Regions from separate parts of the Methylibium sp. Pch-M genome, predicted to be linked through region 2. Evidence: predicted binding sites of a transcription regulator. Region 2 holds the regulator's gene; each other region holds the start of a gene.
What was found. The regulator sigma-54, encoded in region 2, starts transcription at its own class of promoters, with help from an activator protein. The targets are predictions, from matches to a motif close to TGGCANGNAANCTGCTTT.
Positions count from the first base shown of each region.

Region 1: adh (aldehyde dehydrogenase) is a predicted target of sigma-54. The motif match lies at 2,653-2,670, and genes of this name have one in related genera.
Region 3: glnA (type I glutamate--ammonia ligase) is a predicted target of sigma-54. The motif match lies at 2,559-2,576, and genes of this name have one in related genera.

Region 1 is NZ_CP029606.1:2,513,986-2,521,285, reverse strand. Features, by position in the region: gene C1M51_RS12195 (lipopolysaccharide biosynthesis protein) at 1-718, opposite strand, end outside; gene lysS (lysine--tRNA ligase) at 886-2,412, shown strand; gene adh (aldehyde dehydrogenase) at 2,757-4,277, shown strand; gene C1M51_RS12180 (DUF779 domain-containing protein) at 4,357-4,740, shown strand; gene C1M51_RS12175 (enoyl-CoA hydratase) at 4,731-5,519, opposite strand; gene C1M51_RS12170 (hypothetical protein) at 5,672-6,160, shown strand; gene C1M51_RS12165 (DUF3108 domain-containing protein) at 6,165-7,300, opposite strand, start outside.
Region 2 is NZ_CP029606.1:2,066,821-2,074,120, forward strand. Features, by position in the region: gene C1M51_RS09975 (TPM domain-containing protein) at 1-440, shown strand, start outside; gene C1M51_RS09980 (DUF4399 domain-containing protein) at 478-1,248, shown strand; gene C1M51_RS09985 (class I SAM-dependent RNA methyltransferase) at 1,277-2,542, opposite strand; gene C1M51_RS09990 (RNA polymerase factor sigma-54) at 2,630-4,153, opposite strand; gene lptB (LPS export ABC transporter ATP-binding protein) at 4,153-4,908, opposite strand; gene lptA (lipopolysaccharide transport periplasmic protein LptA) at 4,905-5,519, opposite strand; gene C1M51_RS10005 (thiol:disulfide interchange protein DsbA/DsbL) at 5,627-6,271, opposite strand; gene C1M51_RS10010 (SPOR domain-containing protein) at 6,331-6,963, opposite strand; gene argS (arginine--tRNA ligase) at 6,975-7,300, opposite strand, start outside.
Region 3 is NZ_CP029606.1:3,621,158-3,628,457, reverse strand. Features, by position in the region: gene glnL (nitrogen regulation protein NR(II)) at 1-356, opposite strand, end outside; gene C1M51_RS17430 (hypothetical protein) at 349-864, opposite strand; gene glnA (type I glutamate--ammonia ligase) at 1,055-2,473, opposite strand; gene C1M51_RS17420 (molybdopterin-binding protein) at 2,696-3,505, opposite strand; gene C1M51_RS17415 (EI24 domain-containing protein) at 3,529-4,410, opposite strand; gene C1M51_RS17410 (sterol desaturase family protein) at 4,450-5,424, opposite strand; gene C1M51_RS17405 (polysaccharide deacetylase family protein) at 5,432-6,226, opposite strand; gene C1M51_RS17400 (YncE family protein) at 6,210-7,184, opposite strand.

The DNA of each region.
Region 1 (7,300 bases), 450 kb from region 2:
CGCCGTGGCGCTCCAGCAGGAACAGCGTGGCGCGGTAGTTCAGCAGGCTGACCAGGTTGGTCGCGCCGATCGTCGCCACGAAGCGCCAACGATCGCGCAGCACGCCGCGCTGCGGCGCGGCCGGGCCGGCATCGCGCCTCGCAGCCCAGCCGGTGCCGATGCCGACCAGCGCCTTGCCGAGCACCCAGGCCGCCAGCACCGCGAGCACGGTCGGCGCCGCGCCCGCCGACGGCCACGCGGCCCCTGCGGCGAGCAACAGTGCCAGCACGAGGGCCGGCGCCGCCACCTGCGGCACGTTGAGCGGGCCCATGCGCCCCTGGCCCAGCCACAGGCCGCTGGCGGTCGGCACCAGCAGCAGGAAGGGGGCAGCCAGCGCGAGCAGCCACAGGTGGCGGTAGGGCGCCGCCTCCGAACCGGCCGACACGGCCAGCAGGCCCGCGGCAGCCGCCAGCCCCAGCCCCAGCGCCGCGCGCAACAGCGCGGCGAGCAGCGGTGCCGGCGGCACCTCGCGGTGCGACACCTCGCGCGCCAGCAGCAGACCCAGCCCGGAAAACAACGTCAGCAGCGCGGCCTCCACCGCCACGAACAGCGCGAACGCCCCCTGCACCGCCGGACCGAGCCGGGCCACCGTGACCAGGATGGCCAGGCCGAGCAACACCGCGGCGAAGCGCGCCGCCAGATTCAGGGCGGCGCCACGGGCGAGCGAGCGGGGCGGCATCGAGGCGGTCGGCGACGGAAGGGGCGGCGTCCGATTGTCGGGGACGGCGCGGCCCGGCCGCGCCTCGACCGGTGGCCCCGGCCGGTGGCACGGAGCCAGTCTCTAAAATCCGCCGCTTGCCCGCCGCGCGCGCCTTGCCCGCGTGCCGCCGCTCCCAGGACCACCCCATGACCACCACGCCCCCGAACGCCGCCACGCCCGGCACCGACGACAACCAGCTGATCGCCGAACGCCGCGAGAAGCTTGCTGCACTGCGTGCGCAGGCCCAGGCCACGGGGAGAGCCGCCTTCCCCAATGACTTCAAGCCGGGCGACCACGCCGTCGACCTGCACCGCCTGCACGAGGGCAAGAGCGCCGAGGAGCTGGAGGCGCTGGCCATCCCGGCCCGCATCGCCGGCCGCATGATGCTCAAGCGCGTGATGGGCAAGGCCTGCTTCGCGACGCTGCAGGACGGCTCGGGCCGCATCCAGCTCTACATCACGTCCGACGCCGTCGGCCCGGAGGCACTGGCCGCCTTCAAGCACTGGGACCTGGGCGACATCCTTGGCGCCGAGGGCACGCTGTTCAAGACCCGCACCGGCGAGCTGAGCCTCAAGGTCGGCACGATCCGCCTGCTGACCAAGAGCCTGCGGCCGCTGCCCGACAAGTTCCACGGCATGGCCGACCAGGAGCTCAAGTACCGCCAGCGCGAGGTCGACCTGATCATGGACGAGGCCTCGCGCGAGCGCTTCCGCGCGCGCAGCAAGGCCGTGAGCTCGATCCGGCAGTTCATGGTCGAGCACGGCTTCCTCGAGGTCGAGACGCCGATGCTGCACCCCATCCCCGGCGGCGCGAACGCCAAGCCCTTCGTGACGCACCACAACGCGCTCGACCAGCAGATGTTCCTGCGCATCGCGCCCGAGCTCTACCTGAAGCGGCTGGTGGTGGGCGGCTTCGAGCGGGTGTTCGAGATCAACCGCAACTTCCGCAACGAGGGCGTGTCGGTCCGGCACAACCCCGAGTTCACGATGATGGAGTTCTACGCGGCCTACTGGACCCACCACGACCTGATGGACTTCACCGAGCAGATCCTGCGCCACGCCGCGCGCAAGGCGGTGGGCACGGCGCAGCTCGCCTACGGTGGGCAGGCCGTCGACCTGGAATCGCCGTTCGCGCGGCTCTCGGTGCGCGACTCGCTGGTCGCCCATGCAGGATTGAGTGCGGCGGAGGCCGTCGACTCCACGGTGCTGCGCGCGAAGCTCGAAGCGCATGGCGAGAAGGCTCCGGCGCACTGGTCGCTCGCCGAACTGCAGTTCGGCCTGTTCGAGGCGGCCGTCGAGGAAAAGCTGTGGCAGCCGACCTTCATCGTCGACTACCCGGTGGAGGTGTCGCCGCTGGCCCGCGCCTCCGATGCCGACCCGACGATCACCGAGCGCTTCGAGCTCTTCATCACCGGCCGCGAGTTCGGCAACGGCTTCTCGGAGCTCAACGACCCCGAGGACCAGGCCGCGCGCTTCGCGGCCCAGGCCTCGAACAAGGACGCCGGTGACGAGGAGGCGATGTACTTCGACGCCGACTACATCCGCGCGCTCGAGCACGGCCTGCCGCCCACCGGCGGCTGCGGCATCGGCATCGACCGACTGATGATGCTGTTGACCGACTCGCCGAACATCCGCGACGTGATCCTGTTCCCCGCGCTGCGGCGCGAGGGCTGAGCCGAACCGCGCACGCCACGGCGTCGCATCGATGCAGGGCGCCGATGCCCGCATCGATGCGGATCTTCGCCGTCCATCCTATGTAGTTGATCGCATAGGTTGAATTCCTGCGCGCCTGCTCCGCTGTTGCTCCACCAGGTAGCAAGTGACGCCGCCACGACCCTGGATGGCGCAGCCGGTAGCAATCCTTGTTCGCGATTACTGCAATGGATCGGTCGTTGCGCGGCCCCGTGTGCCGCGTGGCACGAACCCTGCCCTGTCGGACCCCAAGGCATCCGGCACGCGGCCCCTGCAGTCGCGAACGACGGATTACCCGCTCATCCCACTTACTTTGGAGACACCCCATGCGCTACGCCCCTCCCGGCTCCTCCGATTCCAAGGTCGCCTTCAAGGCCCAGTACGACAACTTCATCGGCGGCAAGTTCGTGGCCCCCGTGAAGGGACAGTACTTCGACGTGATCACGCCGATCACCGGCAAGACCTACACCCGCGCCGCCCGTTCGGGCGCGGAGGACATCGAGCTGGCGCTCGACGCCGCCCACGCCGCCGCCGACAAGTGGGGCCGCACCTCGGCCACCGAGCGGGCCAACGTGCTGCTGAAGATCGCCGACCGCATCGACGCCAACGTGGAACTGCTGGCCTATGCGGAATCGGTGGACAACGGCAAGCCGATGCGTGAAACGCTCAACGCCGACATCCCGCTGAGCGCCGACCACTTCCGCTACTTCGCCGGCTGCGTGCGCGCGCAGGAAGGCGGCGTCAGCGAGATCGACGAAACCACGGTGGCCTACCACTTCCACGAGCCGCTCGGCGTCGTCGGCCAGATCATTCCCTGGAACTTCCCGATCCTGATGGCCGCCTGGAAGCTGGCGCCGGCCCTGGGCGCGGGCAACTGCGTGGTGCTCAAGCCGGCCGAGTCGACCCCGGTCAGCATCCTGGTGCTGGCCGAGCTGATCGCCGACCTGCTGCCGCCGGGCGTGCTGAACATCGTCAACGGCTTCGGTCGTGAAGCCGGCATGCCGCTGGCCACCAGCAAGCGCATCGCCAAGATCGCCTTCACCGGCTCCACCTCCACCGGCCGCGTGATCGCGCAGGCCGCCGCCAACAGCCTGATCCCGGCCACGCTGGAGCTGGGCGGCAAGTCGCCGAACGTGTTCTTCGCCGACGTGATGGACAAGGACGATGCCTTCCTCGACAAGGCGATCGAGGGCCTGGTGCTGTTCGCGTTCAACCAGGGCGAGGTCTGCACCTGCCCGTCGCGCGCGCTGATCCACGAGTCGATCTACGACAAGTTCATGGAGCGCGCCCTCAAGCGCGTGGCCGCGATCAAGCAGGGCAGCCCGCTCGACACCGACACGATGATCGGCGCGCAGGCCTCGAAGGAACAACTGACCAAGATCCTGTCCTACCTCGACCTGGGCAAGCAGGAAGGCGCGCAGGTGCTGATCGGCGGCCAGCAGGCCCAGATGAGCGGCGACCTCGACGGCGGCTACTACGTGCAGCCCACCATCTTCAAGGGCCACAACAAGATGCGCATCTTCCAGGAGGAGATCTTCGGCCCGGTGCTGGCCGTGACCACCTTCAAGGACGAGGCGGAAGCCCTCGCCATCGCCAACGACACGCTTTACGGTCTGGGCGCCGGCGTGTGGAGCCGCAACGGCAACGTGGCCTACCGCATGGGCCGCGCCATCAAGGCCGGTCGCGTGTGGACCAACTGCTACCACGCCTACCCCGCGCACGCCGCCTTCGGCGGCTACAAGGAGTCGGGCATCGGCCGCGAGAACCACAAGGTCATGCTCGACCACTACCAGCAGACCAAGAACCTGCTGGTCAGCTACAGCGAGAACAAGCTCGGCTTCTTCTGATCGCGAGATCGCGACGCCGGCGCTGCGCCTGCAAACCAAGGGGGTGGGCATCCACCCCCTTTTTCCATGGGTGATCCACATGGTCGACAAAGTCATTGCCACACCTGCGACGGTCGAGCTCATCGAGCTGCTCAAGCGGAAACATGGCGAACTCATGTTCCACCAGTCGGGCGGATGCTGCGACAACAGCGCCGCCAACTGCTACCTGCCGGGCGAACTCACCATCGGTGCCGGTGACGTGTACCTCGGCGACATCGGCGGCTGCCCGTTCTACATCAGCAAGTCGCAGTACGAGTACTGGCGGCACACCCAGCTGATCATCGACGTGATCGACGGCCACGGCGGCGGCACCTTCTCGCTCGAGGGGCCGGAAGGCAAGGCCTTCCACACCCGGTCGAGGCTGTTCACCGACGAGGAGTTCGCGCAGATCCTGGAGGACGAGCGCGCTGCCGCTCAGCGGTGACGGAACACCGGCTTGCGCTTGTTCGCGAAGGCGTCCATGCCTTCCTTCTGGTCCTCGGTGCCGAACAGCGACTGGAACATGCGCCGCTCGAACCACACGCCGTCCGACAGCGGCGACTCGTAGGCGCGGTTCACGCACTCCTTCGCCACCAGGATGGCCGGCAACCCCATCGCGCCGATCGCGTCCGCCGCCTCCTGGGCCTCGGCCAGCAGGCGATCGGCCGGCACCACGCGTGACACCAGGCCGGCGCGCTCGGCCTCGGCCGCATCCATCATGCGTGCCGTCAGCACCAGGTCCATCGCCTTGGCCTTGCCGACCGCCCGCGGCAGCCGCTGCGTGCCGCCAGCGCCGGGGATGATGCCGAGCTTGATCTCCGGCTGACCGAAGCGCGCCGTGTCCGCGGCGATGATCAGGTCGCACATCATGGCCAGCTCGCAGCCACCGCCCAGCGCGTAGCCGGCCACTGCCGCGATCACCGGCTTGCGCACGCTGCGCACCGCCTCCCAGTTGCGGGTGATGAAGTCGCCCTTGTAGGCGTCCATGTAGGTCTGCGACGCCATGCCGCCGATGTCGGCGCCGGCGGCGAAGGCCTTATCGCTGCCGGTGATCACCACGCAGCCGATCGAGGCGTCGGCATCGTAGACCCGCAGCGCGTCGCCCAGTTCGTCCATCAGCGCATCGTTGAGCGCATTCAGCGCCTTGGGCCGGTTCAGAGTGATCCACCCGGTCTTCAGCGCGGCGCTGCCGCGCACTTCGGTCAGCAGATGCTGGTAGTCCATGTCAGGGCGTCCTTTCGCAGTAGGTGACACTGTAACGGGCAGCGGCGTGCTGTCCTTCGCACCTGCTGCTGCGCAGCCGACCGGGTGACGCAGCCGGGGACATCAGCTTGCGCTAGTCTTACAAACTTGCGAAGTTTTCTTCGTCGGAACGCATGAGCACCATCTACCGCAAGACGGAACAAGGTCGCAACGAGATTGCCACCCGCGCACTGCGGCTGGTGCCGCGCCTGCGTCAGGCACTGATCCTCGTCGACGGCAAGCGCTCGGACGAAGAACTCAGGAAGCTGATCGCCCCACCCGCCGACGACACGCTGCAGGCGCTGCTTGAGCAGGGTCATATCGAGGTGATCGCCGTCACGGCGGTGCATGTGGTGTTACCGGCCGAAGCCGCCCCGGCGACGCCGCTGGTCAATGCCGTGGTGCTGACACTCCAGGAGACGCGGCAACGGGCCGTGCGCTGGATGAGCGCGCACCTCGGCCCCTACGCCGATTCGACGAACATCCGTGTCGAGAAGGCCAAGACGCCCGAGGCGATGCAGGCCGCGCTCGCGCTGGCCGTCACCGTCGTCCGCCAGCAGCTCGGCGAGGCGAAGGCGGCCGAGTTCGAGCAGCACGTCGGCCTCGCCCGCACCGGCAGCTGAACGGTCAGCGCAGCGCCGATCCGCCCAAGGGCTCGTCGGCGGCCTGCAGGGGCAGGCGCTCGATCATCAGGTCGATGAATTCATCGGTCCCGCGACGGATCACGATGCGCACCGGCAGGTACTGCAGGCTGGGCGCGAACCAGGCCTCGATGCTGAGCGAACTGGCGTCGCCTTCCCGCTGCGGCCGCAGATGCCAGGCCGGCACCGGACCGAACGGGGTGGCCAGGACCTCCTCGCCGATCACGTCGTACACCCAGCGGTCCACGCGCCGCGGCAGCGCCAGGGGCATCTCGATGCGTCCGCCGGGCTGCAGGCGCTCGGCGCCGGTGGTGAACAGGTAGGTCAGCTGCACGAACTGGCTTGCGGTGTCCTGCAGCGCCGGCAGACCGGGATGGCGCTGGCCGTTGGCGAGCGTCACGCCGTCGGCGTCGAAGTGCAGGCTGGCCGTTCGCGTGCGGCCGAACGCCACCTGGGTCCGCTCGTCGTAGCGGCGCGGCACCAGTCCCTGCGGGGTGATCTCGCCGTCGCTCGTCATGCGCCGCTGCATCAGGGGGGCGAAGCCCGGCCCGACGACCACGTCCAGGTGCACCTGGTAGCGGTCGCCGTCGCGCAGCCACTCGACCTGCGCGGTGCCGAGCACCTCGCCGCGCACGTAGCCGGTGAGCGTGTAGCTCAGGCGGGTCGACGCCGGCCAGGCGAAGGAGGGTGGGCCCGGCAGCGGACCGGTGGGCGCACTCGCGGCCGTTTCGGACACGGCCGCTGCCGCCGCGTCATCGGCCTGTGCCGGCGCCGGCATCGACTCGGCCACAGCGGCGTCCGACGCGGGCGCGGGCGCGCTGTCGGCGATCGGGTCGACGGGATCGACCGGCCCGGGTTGTGGCGCCGACGCCGGTACCGGTGTCGCCTCCGGCGCGGCCGGGGCCGCACGTCGCGCCGGTGCGGCCGGGGCCGGGGCAACGGCCGGAGGTGCTGCCGGCTGCAGCTCGCGGACGAAGGCGGCCTGCATCCGGGGCGGGCTGTCCGCAGCGGCCGCGCCCTCGCCGAGCAGCCCGCCGATGCGATCGGCCAGCCACAGGTGCAGCAGCAGGCTGAGGCCGGCCAGCAGTGCAAAGACGCCGCGCCGCACCGGCCGGCGCGCGC
Region 2 (7,300 bases):
GACCGGTGGCGCTGGAGCGCATCGAGCAGCGCGTGCGCGCCAGCGAGGCCGCGCACAGCGGCGAGATCCGCGTCTGCGTGGAGGCCGGGCTGCCGCTGGGCTACCTGTGGCGCAACGTCGACGCCCACGATCGCGCACTGTCGCTGTTCGGCAAGCTGCGCGTGTGGGACACCGAGCACAACAACGGCGTGCTGATCTACCTGCTGCTGGCTGACCACCGCATCGAGATCGTGGCCGACCGCGGCCTCACGCGGCACGTGGACGCGGCGGGCTGGCAGGCCATCGTCGATGGCATGGGCGCGGCGTTCCGCGAGCGGCGCTTCGAGGACGGGCTGCACGCCGCGATCGACGCCGTGGATGCCGTGTTGCGCGAGCACTTCCCGGCGGCGCCAGGGGGTGGCAATCCGAACGAATTGCCGGACACTCCGGTGCTGCGCTGACCGACCCGCAAGACTCCTGCCCGAAAGACCCCCAACGATGCGTTCGTACTTCGCCTGGATCGCGGCCGCCCTGCTGGCCGCACCGGCCCTCGCGGCCGACCACCCGTGGCTCAGCTCGCCGCTGCGCACCCAGCAACCCGAGACCTACTTCACCAACCTGCGCGACGGCGACAGCATCGAGACGCCCTTCGTGCTGAAGTTCGGCCTGTCGCGCTACGGGCTCGCGCCGATCGTCAAGCCGGTCGACGGCGCCGGGCACCACCACCTGCTGGTCAACCGCGACCTGCCGCTCGACTTCACCCAGCCGCTGCCCTTCAACGACCAGTACATCCACTTCGGCAAGGGCCAGATGGAGACGGTGCTGACCTTCGTGCCCGGCACCTACACGCTGCGGCTGCTGCTGGCGGATCACAAGCACATCCCCTACTTCGTCTACAGCAAGCCGATGAAGATCACGGTGACGAAGAAGAACGACGACGTCGACCCGAAGACGCTGATCCAGCCCGGCGTCGCGATCCTCGAGCCGCGCAGCGGCGAGCCGCTGCGCACGCCGTTCCGGGTGCGGCTGCACGCCTCGGGCCTGAACGTGGGCCACGTGGACATCCAGGACAAGGGCGTGGGCCACTTCCGGCTGGTCGCCGAGCGGGCCGGCGCGCCGACCGAGCGCATCGACCTCGTCAAGGGCCTGACCGAGGTCTGGCTCGCGCCGCCGCCGGGCACCTACAAGTTCAGGGTCGAGCTGCTGCAGAACGCCGACCAGCAGGTGATGGCCACGTCGGCGCCGGTCGAGATCGAAGTGCCGCGCTGAGGGCCGCGGGCGCTCCGGGGCTTCTTCTTCAGCCCGGCTCGCGCATCGAGCCGGCCACCAGGTCGAAGCGGAACAGACGGCACTCGATCGGGCCGTTCCACATCGGCACGCGCCGGCTCTCCTTCAAGCGCATCGCCTGCGGCAGCTTCATGTCGGGGCTGAGCACCCAGGCGGTCCAGCCCGGGTAGGCGCGCTTCCAGTGGGTGGCGAGGCGGGTGAAGAACTCGTGGGCCGAGGCGCCGTCCTCGAAACCCTCGCGCGCGGCGGTCGGCGGTGCACGCCGGCCGGCCCCGTCGCCGCGCGAGCCCTTGGGGTCGATGCGCTCGCCATAGGGCGGGTTGAGCATCAGCGTGCCGCGTTCGGCGGGGGCGGTGCGCTGCAGCGCGTCGACCGTCTTCAGTTCGATCGCGGCGGCGACGCCGGCGCGTGCCGCGTTGCGCGCCGCGAAGTCGGTCATGCGGAAGGCCACGTCGCCGGCGAAGATGGGCACCGCGCTGGCATGCACGGCCGCCCGCGCGGCCTCGCGCAGCTCGCGCCACAGACGCTGGCTGCCGGCATCGCGGAACGGCCCGAGGCGCTCGAAGGCGAAGCGCCGCAGCGAGCCGGGAGCGATGCCACAGGCGATCTGCGCCGCCTCGATCGCGATCGTGCCGGAGCCGCACACCGGGTCGAGCAGCGGGCCGTCGGCCTCGCGGCCCTGCCAGCCGGCGGCGGCCAGCATCGCGGCGGCCAGCGTCTCCTTCAGCGGCGCCTCGCCCTGGTCCTCGCGCCAGCCGCGCTTGAACAGCGCCTCGCCCGAGGTGTCGACGTACAGCGTGGCGTGCTCGGGCGCCAGGTGCAGCAGCAGCGGCAGGTCGGGGCGGCGGGTGTCGACGCTGGGTCGCGCGCCGAGGGCGTCGCGCATCGCGTCGCACACGCCGTCCTTGATGCGCAGCGCGGCGAAGTTCAGGCTCTTGAGCGGCGCGCGCTGGGCCGTCACGTCGACCTTCAGAGTCTGTTTGGGGGTGATCCAGTCGGGCCAGCGCGGGCTGCGGGCCAGCGCGTACAGGTCGTCCTCGCTGCGGTAGGGCGCATCGGCCACCTGCCACAGCACGCGCTGGGCGAGCCGGCTGCCGAGGTTGAGCGCCATCGCCTCGCGCGGGCCGCCGTGCACCAACACGCCGCCGCGCTGCGTCCGTGCCGCCGCGCCCGGCAGCAGCCGGGCCACCTCGTCGGCGAGCAGCGCCTCGACGCCGGCCGCGCAGGGGAGGAACAACGAGGACGGCGGGGCGTCGGGCGGGAGGACGGCGTTCATGCGTGCAGAGGGGTTCGAGGGTTGCGCCCGCGCGTCGGTCGACGCCGCGCGAGGCCCTGGGTGCCGGTGGGGCCCGGGACCTCGTCGTCACATCATCGTGCGCCGCAGGTTGGCCGGCGCGATCTTCAGCGCCTCGCGGTACTTCGCCACCGTGCGGCGCGCCACCTGGATGCCCTGCTCTTCCAGCATGCTGCTGAGCTGGCTGTCCGACAGCGGCTTCTTGGCGTCCTCCGCGCTGACCAGCTGCTTGATCAGCGCGCGCACCGCGGTGCTCGATGCGTTGCCGCCGGCCTCGGTGTTGAGCGAGGAGCCGAAGAAGTACTTCAGCTCGAAGGTGCCGTAGGGCGTGGACATGTACTTGGCGGTGGTCACGCGCGAGATGGTCGACTCGTGCAGGCCCAGTTCGTCGGCGATCTCGCGCAGCACCAGCGGCTTCATCGCGATCGCGCCATGGCTGAAGAAGGCCTTCTGCCGCTCGACGATGGCCTGCGACACGCGCTGGATGGTGTCGAAGCGCTGCAGGATGTTCTTCATGAACCAGCGCGCCTCCTGCAGCCGCGAGCTCAGGCCCGCGCCCGATTCGGTGCGCGCGCCGCGCTGCTGCTTGATGGCCTGTGCGTAGAGGTCGTTGATGCGGAGCTTGGGCATCACGTCGGGGTTGAGCACGACGCGCCAGCCGCGGCCGGCCTTCTGCACGATGACATCGGGCACGATGATGTTGGCCTCGGCCTTGGTGAAGGGCCGGCCGGGCTTGGGCTCGCAGCGCACGATCAGTGCCTGCGCGGCCTTCAGCAGCTCCTCGTCGGCGCCGGTGGCGGCCATCAGCTTCTTGCCGTCGCGCCGCGCCAGCAGCTCGAGGTGGTACTTGCAGATCAGGATCGCGATCATCTGCGCCTCGCAGCGCGGTCCGGCCCGCAGCTGCAGCGTCAGGCACTCCGACAGGTCGCGCGCCCCCACGCCCAGCGGCTCCAGGTTGTGCAGCCACTTCAGCGCACAGCGCAGGCGGTCGAGCAGCTCCTCGACCGCGATGTCGTCCTCGTCGCCGGCCAGGCGCTGGGCGATCTCTTCCAGCGGGTCGGCCAGGTAGCCGTCCTCGTCGAGCGATTCGATCAGCACCATCACCGCGCCGCGGTCCTCGTCGCTCAGGCGCATGCCGCGCAACTGGTCGCGCAGGTGGTCCTGCAGGCTCACCCCGGCGCTGCTGCGCTCCATGGGGTCGAACTCGTCGCTGTCGTTGTTGCCGGCCTTGCCGGGCGTCTCGCGGATGCCGTCGAAGTCCTCGCGCTCGGTACCGTTCTCCCAGTCCTCGCGCTCGGTGGTGCCGAACTCGGCCGCATCCACCGCGACCGGCTCGGGGTCGGCGGCCGCCTCGGACCCCGAGCCCTCCCAGGCCTCGTCGGCCTGGCGTTCGGAGACCGTGGCGCGCTCCACCGGCGCGTCGAACGGCGTCGGCGCATCCTCCTCCACTTCGAGGAAGGGGTTCTGTTCCAGCATCTGCTCGACTTCCTGGTGAAGCTCGAGCGTGGAAAGCTGCAGCAGCCGGATCGACTGCTGCAGCTGCGGCGTGAGCGCCAGATGCTGCGAAAAACGGACCTGCAGGGAAGGCTTCATCACATCCTGAAGTGCTCGCCGAGGTAGACCTTGCGGACGTCGGCGTTCTCGACGATCTGCTCGGGGGTGCCTTCGGCCAGCACGCGTCCTTCGCTGATGATGTAGGCGCGGTGGCAGATGCCCAGGGTCTCGCGCACGTTGTGGTCGGTGATCAGCACGCCGATGCCGCGGCTCTTGAGGAAGCCGATGATTCGCTGGATCTCGATCACCGCGATCGGATCGACGCCGGCGAACGGCTCGTCGAGCAGGATGAAGCGCGGCTGCGTGGCCAGCGCGCGGGCGATCTCGACGCGCCGCCGCTCGCCGCCCGACAGGGCCGGTGCCGGGCTGTCGCGCAGCTTGTCGATCGACAGGTCGTGCAGCAGGCCGTCGAGCAGCTCGTCGATGCGTGCCTTGGTGTAGGCCTTGCCGCGCTCGTCGAACTGCAGCTCCAGCACCGCGCGGATGTTCTCCTCGACGGTGAGCTTGCGGAAGATCGAGGCCTCCTGCGGCAGGTAGGACAGCCCGAGGCGCGAGCGCTGGTGGATCGGCAGGCGCTCGATCGGCGCGCCGTCGATGCGGATCTCGCCGGCGTCGGCGCGCACCAGGCCCACGATCATGTAGAAGCTGGTGGTCTTGCCGGCGCCGTTCGGGCCCAGCAGGCCCACCACCTCGCCGGCCGCGACGGCGAGGTGCACGTCCTTGACGACCTTGCGGGCGCCGTAGCTCTTCTGCAGTCCGCGAGCCTCCAGGCGGCTCGCCATCGCCGTGTTCATGGCCGCGTCCCCGCCCCGGAGTTGGGCGCCGAGGCCGGGTTCTCGCGCGGCGTCAGCACCCCGCGCACCCGGCCCGGCGCGGCCGCGGAGGCCGGGCCGCCGAGCACCTGGAACACCTCGGTCACGTTGTCGTAGGAAATGGTGTTGCCGGCCACCTCGTCGGCCAGCGTGCTGCCGCGGAAGCGCCGCAGCACGGCCTGGTTCACGAGCCGCACGGTGTCGCCGCGGCCGTCGTACTCGAGGCGCTCGGCCTCGCCCTCGATGTACTCGTCGTTGCTGCCGCGCTTCTGGCGGAAGTAGGCGCGCTTGTTCGGCCAGCCGGTCGCCACCGCGGACTGGTAGCCCTCGGGACTCTGGCGCACCTCCACGCGGTCGGCGCGGATGACGATGCTGCCCTTGGTGATCTCGACGTTGCCCGACAGGATGTTCAACTGCTTGACCTCGTCGACCCGGGCCGAGTCGGCGGTGAAGGCCAGCGGCTGGCTGCGGTCAGCCTTTTCGGCGGCGAAGGCCGGCAGCAGGGCCAGCCCCAGCACCGCCAGGACGGCCCGGCCAACAGGCTGCGCCAGCAAGGTGCACCGCGATGCAGGATAGGGGGTCGGAGCGGACATGGAGGGAATCGGCATGAATCTTGCTGCCGATTCTAGGGTGAGTTCGACCGCTTGCCACGGCCGGCCGCCGCTCCGACGGCCGCTGTCGCGTCGACGCCAAACGAGGGTCAGCCGCTCTTGCGGATCTGGGCGATCAGGTGGTCGGTGATCGCCAGCGCGCGGTCGTTGCTGCCGGCCAGAGAACCCGACGTGTAGTAGGACCCGTTGATGCCGATCGCCGGCGTGCCGTCGATCTTGTAGCCGGCCGACAGCGCGGCGGCCTGGCGGGCCTTGGTCTGCACCGAGAACGAGTTCATCACGTCGAGGAACTTGGCCTTGTCGACGCCATTCTTCGCCACGAACTCGCCGATCGCCTCGGGCGTGTTCAGCGGATTGCGTTCGACGTGCATCGCGGTGAAGACCTTGCGGTGCAGGGTGTCGACCAGCCCCAGGGCCTCGATCGCGAAGTACAGCTTCTGGTGCAGCACGAACGGCACCTCGCGGAAGGCGACCGGCAGGCGCCGGAAGGTGATGTCCGGCGGCAGCTTCTTGACCCAGGCCTCGAGCATCGGCTCGAAGGCGTGGCAGTGCGGGCAGCCGTACCAGAAGAACTCCACGACCTCGAGCTTCTTCGGGTCCTGCGTCGGCTGGCGCTGCGACAGCTTCACGTAGTCCTTGCCCTCGACCGGACCGCCCTGGGCGTGGCCGAAGGCCGGCAGCAGGCCGACGCAGGTGGTGGCCAGCGACAGGGTCGTGAAGTCACGACGGTTCATGAGCATCCTTTCAGCGTTCAGACAGACGCAGCGGTGGAGTCATCCCCACGCCGCGAAGTTCATTTCTGCACCCGCACCAGCGCCGACACCATGCCGGCGCCGTCCAGCGTTTCCTTCACCTTCTCGGCCTCGGCGCGCTGCACGAACGGGCCGACGCGCACACGGTACATCGTCCGGCCCGATTGCTCGCGCTCGGTGATCTTGGACTCGAAGCCCTGGATCGCCAGCTTGGCGCGCTGCGCCTCGGCTTCCTCCGTGCGCGCGTAGGCGCCGGCCTGCACGAAATAGACAAACGCCTCGGACGCGCCGGTGGTGGACAGGTCCGGGCCGGGCCGGGCCGGGCCGCCGCCGAGGATCGCGGCCGGATCACGGCCGTCGGGCGCCGGCCGTGCCGTGCCGGTGGCCGGACCCGAGGCCGCGGGAGCCACCGCGACACCGGCGCCGGAGGCGGCTGGCGCCGGCTTCTTGCCGTGCAGCGGCGTGTTGGGATCCCAGTTGCGGTTGCGTTCGGCCTCGGCCGCGTCCTGCTCCGCGGTGCGCTGCGGGACCTTGTTGATGAACGGGATCGGCACCTTGGTGACGTACAGCGCAACGCCCAGCGCCAGCGCCAGGCCGATCAGCAGGCCGGCGATCAGGCCGACGATGAAGCCACCGTGCTGCGACGAGCGACGAGAGAAGGGGAAGAAGGGCATGGCAGCTCCGGTCACATCCTGTCGGGGGCGCTGACGCCGAGCACCGCCAGGCCGTTGCGCAGCACCTGCGCGGTGGCGGCGAGCAACGCCAGCCGGGCGCGGCTCAGTGCCGGGTCGTCGGTGAGAAAGCGCTCGGCCGCGTAATAGCTGTGGAAGGCGCCCGCCAGATCGCGCAGGTAGAAGGCCACGTCGTGCGGCGCCAGGCTCTCGGCGGCGCCGCTCAGCATCACCGGGTAGGCGGCCAGCTTGAGCATCAGTGCGGCCTCGGTGGGGGCCACCAGCCGCGCGAGATCGGCCTGGGCCAGCGCGGCCGGGTCGCCGGCCTGCTGCTCGCGCC
Region 3 (7,300 bases), 1.6 Mb from region 2:
TCCATCTGGTTGACGATCACGTGCACCAGCAGCGGCTCACCGGGCGACACGAAGGGCCGCTTGAGCTGGGCATCGAGGCGGCTGGTCGAGAACTCGTTGCAGGCCACCGCGGCGACGGTGTCCCGCAGCAGCGAGGGATCGACGAACCATTCGAACCAGTCGCGCCGCAGCACGTTGCGGCGCGACAGGCCCAGGACGTTCTCGAACGCCGCGTTGGCGAACAGGCAGCGCCCGTCGGGCTGGACCACCGCCACCATGGTGGCGAGCAGGTCGAAGGCCTCGCTCCAGTGCGCCGCAGCCGGCAGTGTGGTGCTCGCCGCGCCGGCCGCGACGGCAATGCCGCGGCGCTCAGCCACCGCTGCCGCCGGTGACCTTGGAGAGCTCGCGCCGCAGGGCCGCCACGTCGGACTCGGAGCGCTCGATGCTGGCCTTCATCTCGGCCACGCGGTCGAGGTACTTCTGGTAGTTCTTCTCGTCGCCGCGTCGCTCGGGCTGGCCGTTGTTGTACTCCTGCTTCAGCGCCGTCAGGCGCTCCTCTTCGCGGCGCAGCTCGGTCTCGAGGATGCGGCGCTTGTCGGTGTCGCGCGCGCGCTGGTCGGCCGGGTCGACGCGGCTGTCGGCCGGACGCGATTCGCCGCTCGGCGTGGCGGCCGGAGCGCGCCGCGCCGGCGCCTGGATCACCGTGATCGGCGCGCCCTCGAGCGTCTTGCAGCCCTTGGCGGCGGCCTCCTTCGGCGTGTAGGCGCTGGTGTACAGGTTGCCCGGGCACTTGTAGATGACGGGCTCCTGGGCCCCCGCGCCAGCGGCCGAGCTCACCAGCCCTGCCGCGACCAGCACGCGCAGTTCAACCGTCCATCGACTCATCCCGACTCCTTCATCCCGACGATCCGCAACAGCGCGACGCCCTGCGACCGGAGTATCCGGCATCCCGCATTCAACGCACGCCGTGCTGCCGGCGCGCACCGCGCCCCAAAAAAAAGGGACGGCGGATGCCGTCCCTTTCTCACACGCGACTTGCGCGCCGGCGGGCGGGCCCGCAGGCCCGCCTCGGCGATCAGAGCGTGTAGTACATGTCGAACTCGACCGGATGGGTCGCCATGCGGAAGCGCGTGACTTCCTGCATCTTGAGGTCGATGTAGGCGTCGAGGTAGGAGTCGGTGAACACGCCGCCCTTGGTGAGGAAGGCACGGTCCTTCTCCAGGTACTCAAGCGCCTGCTCGAGGCTGGCGCAGACGGTCGGGATCTTCGCGTCCTCTTCCGGCGGCAGGTGGTACAGGTCCTTGGTGGCGGCTTCGCCCGGGTGGATCTTGTTCTCCACGCCGTCCAGGCCGGCCATCAACAGCGCTGCGAAACCCAGGTAGGGGTTCATCAGGGGATCGGGGAAGCGCGCCTCGACGCGGCGGCCCTTGGGATTGGCCACGTAGGGGATGCGGATCGAGGCCGAGCGGTTCTTGGCCGAGTAGGCCAGCTTCACCGGGGCTTCGAAGCCAGGCACCAGGCGCTTGTAGCTGTTGGTGCCGGGGTTCGTGATCGCGTTCAGCGCCCGGGCGTGCTTGATGATGCCGCCGATGTAGAACAGCGCGAATTCGCTCAGGCCGGCATAGCCGTCACCGGCGAACAGGTTCTTGCCGTCCTTCCAGACCGACTGGTGCACGTGCATGCCCGAGCCGTTGTCGCCGACGATGGGCTTGGGCATGAAGGTCGCGGTCTTGCCGTAGGCGTGGGCCACGTTGTGGATCACGTACTTCTGCAGCTGCACCCAGTCGGCGCGCTGGATCAGCGTGCTGAACTTCGTGCCGATCTCCATCTGGCCGGCGTTCGCCACCTCGTGGTGGTGCACCTCGACCGGGATGCCCAGCGATTCGAGGATCAGGCACATCTCCGAGCGCAGGTCCTGGCCCGAATCGACCGGCGGCACCGGGAAGTAGCCGCCCTTGACGGCCGGGCGGAAGCCCGAGTTGCCGTGCTCGTATTCCTTGCCGGTGTTCCAGGCCGCTTCCTCGCTCTCGATCTTGGCGAAGCAGCCCGACATGTCGTTGCTCCAGCGCACGCTGTCGAACACGAAGAACTCGGGCTCAGGACCGAAGTAGGCGGCGTCGCCCAGGCCCGAGGCCTTCATGTAGGCCTCGGCACGCTTGGCGAGCGAACGCGGATCGCGCTCGTAGGCCTTGCCGTCGGCGGGATCGATGACGTCGCAGGTCAGGATCAGCGTGGGCTCTTCGAAGAACGGGTCGATGTTGGCCGTGTTCGGATCGGGCATCAGCTGCATGTCGGAGGCTTCGATGCCCTTCCAGCCGGCGATCGAAGAGCCATCGAAGGCGTGGCCCGACGTGAACTTGTCTTCGTCGAAATGCGAGACGGGCACGGAAACGTGCTGCTCTTTGCCGCGGGTGTCGGTGAAACGGAAATCAACGAACTTGATCTCGTTTTCCTTCACCATCTTCATCACGTCGGCGACGGTCTTGTTGGCCATCAGGTGCTCCTAGCGGGACGTTGGATCGGTGTGGGGGAATGGGGCTGAGAGGCCCCGGCAATGGCCGGAAAGGGCTCTCGGAAATTTAGCAGAAACCATGCCCAGGACAGGATCGTGAACGGTGCGCGCGTGCGCCTCGACGGCTCATCGACAGGCTGGATCGCACATCAGGCACTGATTCGAGGCAGATAACGCACCAAGAACGACCATTCCCGGGCGTCGTCAACGCACCATTTCAGGGCCAAGCTGGGCGCCGTAGCCGCTCAGTCCGGTCAGCAGCGCGGCATAGGCGCGGCCCAGCGTGTCGGCGTTGCCGCCCTTCACGCCGAGCTCGATGTGGCGACCATGCTCCGGGTGGTCGACGCTGGGCAGGCTGAAGACCTTGACGTCGGCGAACTCGGCCTCGATGGCCTCCATCAGCGGCGTGAGCGCGGCCTCCATCGCCCCGTAGACGATCACCGAACGCTCGGCCTGCCCGCCGCCGCGGAGATGCGCGTAATGGGTGTCGAGCACCCACGCCATCATCGGCCAGGCCATCACCGGAAAGCCGGGGACGAAATGCACGGCACCGCCCGCCGGGCCGTCGACCGTGAAGCCGGCGATCTTGTTGTAGGGGTTGGGGATGAGGCGCGCGCCTTCGGGAAACACGCCCATGTTGAGCCGATGGCGGTTGTCGTCGCGATCGGGTTCGTAGGGCACGCCCTGCTCCGCAGCCACGTCGCGCATGCGCTCGATGATGAGGTCGCGCGCCTGCGGATGCAGCGCCAGCGGCACGCCGAGCGCCGCTGCCGCGCACTGTCGCGTGTGATCGTCGGGTGTCGCGCCGATGCCGCCGCAGGAGAACACCGCCGCGCCGCTGGCGAAGGCGTCTCGCAGGTCGGCGGTGATGCGTGCACGGTCGTCGCCCGCATAGCGCGCCCACGCGAGCTGCAGGCCGCGTTCACCGAGCAGTTCGATGGTCTTGGCGAGGTGCTTGTCCTGGCGCTTGCCCGAGAGGATCTCGTCCCCGATGATCAGCAGCCCGAATTCCATTTCGTCCTTCCTTCGGCAGCGGTTCAGACCGGCGGCAGCGCGGGCGGCACGGCCGGCACCGTATCGATCACGATCGCATCGGGCGGCCCCGTCACCGCGCTCACCGGCTCGCTGCGTGCACGCAGCGCCTGCAGTTCGGCCAGGCAGTAGTGGCTGAACCACAGCGCCGAGAACGCGAACACCAGCGTGTACAGCCAGACCGACACCACGATCAGCACCGGCGCGAACACCAGCAGCGCCGCGCTCACCGCCCACACCAGCGCCGGCGCGGCACCGAGGTAGCCGGTGACGATGCCGATGCCCAGCAGCGGCAGGCGGTGCACGCGCATCAGCTCGCGCCGTTCGTCGCGCGTCGCGTGCTCGGCGAGCGCATCGAAGCTCATCACGCGGTAGCTGAGCCAGCCCCAGATCAGCGGCGGCAGCAACAGCACCAGCGGCGGCACGAGCCACAGCGGCATCGAGATCACCAGCGCACCCACCGCCAGCAGGGTGGCGCCCAGCGAGTACAGCACGCTGCGCCACACCGGCTCGCCATGCCGGCGTTCGAGCGCGGCGAAGCGCCGCTGCGCCACCAGGTCGACCAGCTTCGGCATCATCATCAGCGCCACCACCAGCAGCGACAGGATGACCAGCGCCGGCACCGCCAGCGCCAGCACGATGAGGGGGGCGACCAGGGTCCGCAGGCCACCCGCGCCCACCGATTCAAGCCAGCCGAGCGCACTGCCGGTCAGGGACCAGGCATCGAGCTGGGCGCGCACGGCGATCAGTGCGCTCTCCCAGAAGAAATAGCCCAGCACCGCGGCCAGCACGCCGGTCAGCAGCAGCGGCAGCACCGACAGCCAGATGACGCGCGGGTGCAGGCAGTAGGCGGCGGCACGCCAGAACGAATCGACCAGTTGCTTCATCCGACGAGCATACCCAAGGCCCGCCAGCCGCGCCGTCGCTCAGGCGCGCCCGAACAAGCGCTGCAGGCCCCGCCACTGCTGGGCCCAGAAGCCGCGGCCGTAGTCGCGCGCGCCCTCGCCGGGCAACTGGTCGCGCACGCCCGTCGGGTCGTAGCGGTTCTCGAAGTTGGCCGTGCCGAACAGCACGTCCCACAGTGGGAACAGCACCGCGAAGTTGTGGCCGCCGAGCGTGCCCTGCCCGTTCGACTCGTGGCCGAGCCCGATGCTGTGGTGCAGGCGATGGAAGCGCGGGCTGGCCAGCAGCCGCTCGCCGACGCGGCCGAAGCTCAGGCGCAGGTTCGCGTGCTGCAGGTTCTCCAGCAACTGCGTGACCGCGACGACCGCGATGAACTGGCCCGGCGGCACACCGATCGCCCGCGCCAGCAGCACCAGCAGCGCGTCGCGCAGCAGGTCGTCGAGCAGGTGGTTGCGGCTGTCGCTCCACATCGTCATCTGGCGCTGGCTGTGGTGCAGGGCGTGCAGCGCCCACCAGGCGTTCAGGCCGTGCTGGCCGCGGTGGATCCAGTAGTCGGCGAGGTCGAACACCAGCAGGTAGGCCACGAAGGCGAACACCGCCGTGTCGCTGACGCCCGGCCACGCGGGGGCCAGCCACTGGTCGAGCTGCCAGCCGCCGTAGCCCTGCAGGCTGAGCGCGCCGAACATCGCGTCCCACAGCGGATCGACGGCGAAGAACAGCGCCACGCGGAACAGCCCCAGGCGGTGCAGCAGCGTGTACAGCACGTCGATGCGCACGGCGCGCCGGTCCACCACCGGCTCCACCGGCCGCCAGCGTTCCAGCGGCGCGATGAGCACGAGCATCACCGCCAGCTGCAGCAGGCCGACCAGCAGCCAGCCGGTGGCGTCGAAACCGTCCTCGAGCAGGTTGCCGAAGCCCAGCGAGAAGAGCAAGGGCTGCACCACCGCCTCGAACAAGGCTTGCTGGGCCTGCGCGAACAGGTCGGTCAAGGCTTCCATCGCCAGCTCAGTGCATCGGATGGGCCGCGATCCAGGCGCGGTAGTCGGGATGATCGCGCAGGGTCGCGAAGCACAGGCCGCGGGCCTTCAGGCCCTCGATCAGCGGCTCCAGCACCACCGGCGCCCAGGCGTCCTGGCGCGACCAGATGCCCAGGTGGGCCAGCAGGATGTCGCCCACCCGGATGTCGCGCAGTGCCTTCGACAGCAGTTGCGCGTTCGGGTACTTGTCGCTCGGCAGCTCGTCGCCCAGGAAGCCGGCCGGCGACCACGGCACGTGCTTGAAGCCGCAGGTTCCGGCCGCCTTCAGCAAGGCCGGCGAGGTGCGTCCGGCCGGCGCGCGGAACAGCGGCAGCGCCGACTGACCACTGATCTGCTCGAAGCGCTGCAGCGGCCGCTTCAGCGCCGCACAGTAGTCGGCCGCGGTGACCGTCAGCGTCCGGCCGCTGTCGGGCCCGGCGGTGGGCCGGACACGGAAGCCTGCGCCACTGTCGGCGCGCCACACCCAGTGGTCCCAGGTGTGCGAACCGAAGGCATGGCCTTCAGCCGCCCTCGCCTTCCACCACGGCGCCCACTGGTCGTCGAGGCTGCTGCCGTCGGTCAGCGTGCGCTCGTTGGCAAGGAAGAACGTGACCCGGACCTGCTGACGCTGCAGCACCTCGGCCACCAGCGGGGCCACGCCCATGTGGCCGGTGTCGAAGCTCAGGTAGACCGGCTTGTCGCAGGCCGCGGCGAGCGCCGCGCCGCCGCACAGCGCAGTCGCGACGGCGGCTACTGCACGTCGCAGCTCAGCGGCGAGACGCATGGGCCAGGGTCCACACGCCGTGCGGCGAGCGGCCGACGGCGACCTGCCGCACCACTTGCCGCTTGACCGGGTCGATCACCGTGAGCTTGCGCGCCCAGCGCGAGGTGACCAGGATGGTCTTCGTGCCCTGCGCATCGACCATCACGTCGATGCAGTCCGGCCCGCCGGGCGCCGGATAGGTGTCGACCACGGTGAGCGTCTGCAGGTCGATGCGGCTGATGGTGTTGGCGACGCGGTTGCTCACGAGCACGTGGCGTCCGTCGCCCCAGGCGCGAAAGGCATGCGCGCCGGCGCCGGTCTTGATGCGCTTGACCAGCTTCGCCGGGACCGCCGTCACATCGTAGACCTCGACGAACTCGTCACCGGTCAGGCCGACGAGCAATTGCCTGTCGTCCGGCGTCAGGTAGACGTCGGCCGGCAGCTTGCCGGTCGGCACCGTCCAGCGCGGCGTCTGCGTGGCGAGCTCGATCGCCACCAGCTGGTCGCTGTCCTGCAGCGAGGCGTAGACGACGGAGCTCCGGCTGTCGATGAACAGGTGGCTCGGTGTCTTGGCGGCGGCCACCTTCTTCACCAGCTTGAAGTCGCCGCCGTCGGCGCCGGCGGTCCAGCGATAGATCGCCACATGGTCGAGCCGGTTCGCCGCGGTGACGAACCACTTCATGTCGGGCGAGAAGCGCAGCTGGTAGGGATCGTCGACACCGGCGATCGTGCGCTGCACCAGCCCGGTCTTCGGATCGACCAGCGTCAGGGTGTCCGACATGGCATTCGCGACAAGCAGCGAACGCTCGTCGGGCGACAGGTAGAGGTGGTGCGGCTCCTTGCCGGTGGGCAGACGGCGCAGTTCGGTGAAGCTCACGGGATCGATCACGCTGATCGTCGCGTCCAGCGAGTTGAGCACGAAGATCGGCTGCGGGCCCGTCGACTTCACCGCGCTCGCGGCAGACGCCGCCGGAGCCACTGAAACCGCCGGGGCCGAGGCGGGCTGCGATCGGGCCCCCAGACAGACTGCACAGAGCGTCGTCAGCACCACGGTCTGCAGTGCCCTGCCCACTTTCCCACGCCGGCACGGGCCGC